DNA from 2 places in the Mesorhizobium sp. B4-1-4 genome. Region 2 is predicted to be linked to the other one. Evidence: riboswitches for the same ligand, from Rfam matches in the RefSeq annotation. Region 2 holds a riboswitch; the other holds the start of a gene.
The links. Region 2 has a riboswitch for glycine ahead of FJW03_RS29860 (D-amino acid dehydrogenase). Riboswitches for the same ligand answer to the same signal wherever they lie in the genome.
Positions count from the first base shown of each region.

Region 1: another riboswitch for glycine. It lies ahead of gcvT (glycine cleavage system aminomethyltransferase GcvT); the one in region 2 lies ahead of FJW03_RS29860 (D-amino acid dehydrogenase).

Region 1 covers NZ_CP083950.1:1,596,111-1,598,567, forward strand. The annotation lists gene gcvH (glycine cleavage system protein GcvH) at 1-180, opposite strand, end outside; gene gcvT (glycine cleavage system aminomethyltransferase GcvT) at 185-1,285, opposite strand; glycine riboswitch at 1,435-1,521, opposite strand; partial or broken gene FJW03_RS07700 (hypothetical protein) at 1,822-2,457, shown strand, end outside.
Region 2 covers NZ_CP083950.1:6,241,937-6,244,393, forward strand. The annotation lists gene FJW03_RS29860 (D-amino acid dehydrogenase) at 11-1,264, opposite strand; glycine riboswitch at 1,404-1,493, opposite strand; partial or broken gene FJW03_RS29865 (ATP-binding protein) at 1,698-2,078, opposite strand; partial or broken gene FJW03_RS29870 (IS630 family transposase) at 2,168-2,457, shown strand, end outside.

The DNA of each region.
Region 1 (2,457 bases), 1.6 Mb from region 2:
CTTGACGGATTCGACCACGACCGCGGTATCGCCCTTGGCAAGCTTCCGGCCGGTCTCGGGCAGTTCGACGAAGACGAGGTCGCCGAGCTGCTCCTGCGCGTAATCGGTGATGCCGACGGTGGCGACGCCACCCTCGACGCTGAGCCATTCGTGATCGGCGGTGAAATAGGTCTTTGCCATGAGATTATCCTTTGCGGTAGCGATGCGGTGTGAAGGGCAGGGAACTGACGTCGACAGGGATTTTCGTGCCGCGCACGTCGGCGAAAATCCGTGTTCCGGGCTTTGCCCGCGGCGCCGCGACATAGCCCATGGCGACCGGATGACCGGCCGAGGGGCCGAAGCCGCCCGAGGTGACATGGCCGGCAGGGTGGCCGTCGGCGTCAAACAGCGCCGCGCCGGCGCGCACCGGCTGGCGGCCTTCCGGCTTCAGCCCGACGCGCTTTTGCGCCGGGCCGCGTTCCACGGCGGCGCGCAAGGCATCGGCGCCGATAAAGGCGCCGGAAGCCCTGATCTCCTTCGGAATAGCCCACATCAGCGCCGCCGCGGCGGGGTCTGTCTCCGGTGTGATGTCCTGGCCATGCAGGCAAAGTCCGGCTTCCAGCCGCAGGCTGTCGCGCGCGGCAAGACCGATCCAGAGCACGCGCTCATCTTCCAACAGCTTCGCGACGAGGTCGCGCGCGTCGGGCTCCGGCAGGCCGATCTCGAAACCATCCTCGCCGGTATAGCCGGACCGGCTCATGAACCAGTTCTTCCTGGGTTCGACACCGTGCATGAACAGCAACGAGCCGGTTTCGATCCCGGCACGGGACAGCGCTGCCCAGGCCTCGGGCCCCTGGATGGCCAGGAAGACGCGGTCGAGCGGCTCGACCATGGCGTCGAAACCGGCTGCAAGTTCGCGCAGGTGCTTTTCGTCAGCGACGGCGTTGCCGGCATTGGCGACCACCATGAAGCGATCGGCGCCGAGCCGGGTAACGATCAGGTCGTCGAGAATGCCGCCGGCTTCGTTGAGGAAGAACGTCAGTTTGGATTGCGAAATTTCGAGCGCGCCGGCATCCAGCGGGCAGGCGCGGTCGAGCAGCGCAACGGCTTGCGGCCCACTGACCTCGAACAGTTTCATGTGCGAGATGTCGAAGAGACCCGCGTGCTCGCGGGTATGCAGATGTTCCTTCATGACGCCGGCCGGGTAGGTCAGCGGCATCGACCAGCCTGCAAAGGCGCCGAAGCGCGCGCCTGCGGCCGTGTGGATATCCTCAAGGGGGAGGTGTTTATCGTCGTCGCCCGTCATGTCGTCTCCAGAGTCGCACGCAATCGGCCGCGAATGGCGACCAGTCCGTGCCCCTCTGTCTGAAGCCTGAGAGACTCGCGCAGCCGGAACTCCGTCAGCGGCGCTTACACCTTCGGCGCGGGGGCAAGCCCCGACTTTCCAGAGTGTCTTTCCCGTCCACGGTTCTTTTGCCTGAGAGATTTCGGGCGATTTCCCCTTCGGCGGCAGCTCTCGCTGCTCTCTCCCGCAAACAGGTAGGACTCAAAGCCTGAGCCCTCGACGCGCCATCCATAGCCCGTCGGCGACACCTTGTCACCTCCCAGCGACATCTAAAGCGCGTCGTGCTGAAGCGGGTTTGGCCGATGCGCTTTGGATATTTGTTCTGATGCATGTCGCTCTCCCAAAACCGCTGCACACCTCGGGTCGCGCCCGAGCGCATGCTTTTGGGCGACATGCATGGGCCGACAAGTCTTTGCTAACCACGCCATTTGCCGGTTTTTCAAGACACTCCTGATATAGCAGGCTGATGTGACGCGTTGCGTGGACGGGGGCGACAAATGGGCGAATTGATCATGAGCGCGCCGGTGGCGGGGCTGACATCAAAGATCAGCATTACTCCGCAGGATGTTGTGATGCTGCGCCGCGACGTGTTCGCCGATGGTATCGTCACGCGTGGCGAGGCCGAGGCCTTGTTCGCGCTCGACCAGACGGCGCGGGACAAATGCGCGGAGTGGGCGCCATTCTTTGTCGAGGCGGTGACCGATTACATCGTCCATCAGGAAAGGCCAGAGGGCTACATCTCGCAGGACAACGCCGACTGGCTGATCCGCACGATCTCCCGAGACGGCATGGTCGACAGCCGGACCGAACTCGAATTGCTGGTCCATGTGCTGGAAGAGGCGAAATCATCGCCGGGCCGTCTTTGCGTTTATGCACTGGAGCAGGTCGCCCACGCCGTCGTCGACGGCAAGGGGCCGCTGATGCTGGGCGGTGCGCTGGTCCCGGGATTGATCGCCAAGGCGGAGGTCGAGCTCCTGCGCCGTATCCTCTATGCCCATGGCGGTGACGGCAACATCGCCATTACCCGCGGCGAGGCCGAGGTGCTGTTCAGGATCAATGAACAGACCGCCCAAGCCAACAACGATCCTTCCTGGAACGAATTGTTCGTCAAGGCAATCGCCAACTTCGTCATG
Region 2 (2,457 bases):
GCCTTCTCGCCTACGCCGCCGAACGGGCTTCAACGGGGAACTCTGCGGCCACGGTCTGTACTAAGGCGGCCGATGTCGCAGAGGACAGCGTCCAGCCAAGGTGGCCGTGGCCCGTGTTATAGAACACGCCCGGTGAACGGCCCGCGCCGACACGCGGCAGCATGTTGGGCATCATGGGGCGCAAGCCGGCCCAGGGCACCACGCTATTGGTGTTCACTCCCGGGAATAGCGTGCGCGTCCAGTCCACTAAGGGCCGTACGCGATCATCCCGGATGTCCCTGTTCAACCCGTTGAACTCCGCAGTTCCCGCAACGCGGAAGCGGCTGGTGCCGAGCCGGCTAGTGACGATCTTCGCGCGGTCGTCCAGGATGCTGACCCACGGGGCGGCATTCTGGGCTGTCTCGTCGTCCAATTGGACGGTGACCGAGTAGCCCTTGACAGGATAAATGTTAAGACGGTCGCCTAGCATCGCGGCGAAGTCGCGGCTATTGGAGCCCGCGCATACCACGACCGCGTCGGTTTCGAGGTCTAGCCCGAGCGTCTGGCCATCGACCCTACGCGTCGTGTAGCTCAGCCGGAAGCGGCTGCCGCGAGCGATACGCGTGACCGTCGCGTCATAGATGAACTTACCGCCGCGCCTTTCGCAGGCTCGGGCTAGAGCGGTCGTGTATTTGTGGATGTCACCGGTCGAATCCGACGGAGTATAGAACCCGCCGTAGAACCGCCCGTGCAGCGCCGGTTCTATGGATGTAATCTCTTCCCCTGAGACCGGATGGCGGTCGAGTCCGCCCTCGACGAGCATCTTGTTGACTCTTGCGGCATGCTCGAAACCGGCCTTGTCCCAATGGACATGGAGAATGCCGCGGCGGACGTGGTCGAACTCAATGCCTTCGCGTTCGGCGATCTCGAACATGTGCTTGCGAGCGGCGATTGCCAGCTTCGTGGTGGCGACAGTATTCTCACGGTAGCCGGGGATATTGGATACGAACTCCGCGAGCCAGCTGTACTTGTGCCAGTTCGGGGATGGATTCATAAGGAGCGGTGCATCCCGAAGGAGCATCCATTTGATGCCCTTGAAGATTGTCGACCAGTGGTTCCAAACTTCCGCATTGCTCGCGGATAGCTGACCGCCATTGGCAAAGGAGGTCTCCATCGCCGCATAGCGCTGGCGTTCCACCACGGTGACATCATAGCCGTGGTCCAAAAGGGCATAAGCCGTCGACACACCGGTGATACCGGCGCCGATCACGACAATCTTGGGCATTTCACTCTCCATACAGAACAGTGGGCACAGACGGTCACGCCCGCGGCTGGTCCCCAAATCTGTCTCTATACCTGAGAGCTTGACCGGAAGGCTCCGGCGTTCCCCTTCGGTGGGCACTCGGGTGCCTCTCTCCAGATCGTTCGGCGGTCCGGTCACTTTTGCCTGAGAGTTTCCTTGGGGGGTTGCTCCGTCGGCGCCAGCATTCGCCAGTCTCTCCCGTTCCGCTTGCTGAACCTCACCATGCTAATGCGGCGCGCTGCGTAAGTCATCGGCAAACGGAATCTATTTCTGAAACAACTGTCACACATTGTTGGGACAGATGAAATGAAGCCTACGACGGCGGCACTTAGCAGATGCGCACCGGCCGCTTATTATACGCGGCGATCTCGGAGGAACTTGCGCGACAATCTGGATGGGACACGCTGCCAAGCGGTCATTGCTCTTCTAATCGACGCGGCGCGTTAATCTGGGTCCCCTCGTTAATTGTCGCGTAGACCGGAGGCCGTCCGCCCTGTCGTTTTGCTTCCATAGCGGAGCGGCGACGATAGCTCTCGACCTTCATTCCGAAGATTGTGGCGTGATGAACGAGGCGGTCTACCGCTGCGAGCGGCATGGCATGGCGGGATCTGCAAAAACTCGATTCCATTCCAAAAAAGGCTATTTGCGGTCAGCAGGATTGAACGCCGTTTGTAGCGTGCTGAAATGCGTTCGAAGAGAACGCTGGTCTCTGCCTGGTCCTTTGCCACGTAGGCGAGATCGTCGAGGATAAGCAGATCGAACCGTTGAGCTTGTTGATGGCGGATACCAGCTGCAGCTAGAGCACGTCCTGAGATCGATGAATCGATTGTGATGTGACAGCTGCGTTTTGTGCTGATTCAACATCCACCTCGATGGAGGTGGACGATGGGAAGAGCATTGAGCGTGGATCTTCGGTCGCGGGTCTTGAAGGGTTCGGACGAGGGCATGTCGGCGCGGCAAGCGGCGGCGCGGTTCGGCGTGGGAGTATCCAGCGCGATCCGCTGGATTGCGCGGGCCAAGATCGGCGAACTGGCGCCACGCCCGCAGGGCCGCCGCCGTGCCTCCAGCCTCAACGCGCATGAAGCCTTCATCGTCGGGCTGATCGGGGAGCGCAAGGACATCACGCTGAACGAGATGGTGGAGCTGCTCGTCGCCGAGCAGTCGGTGCGGATCAG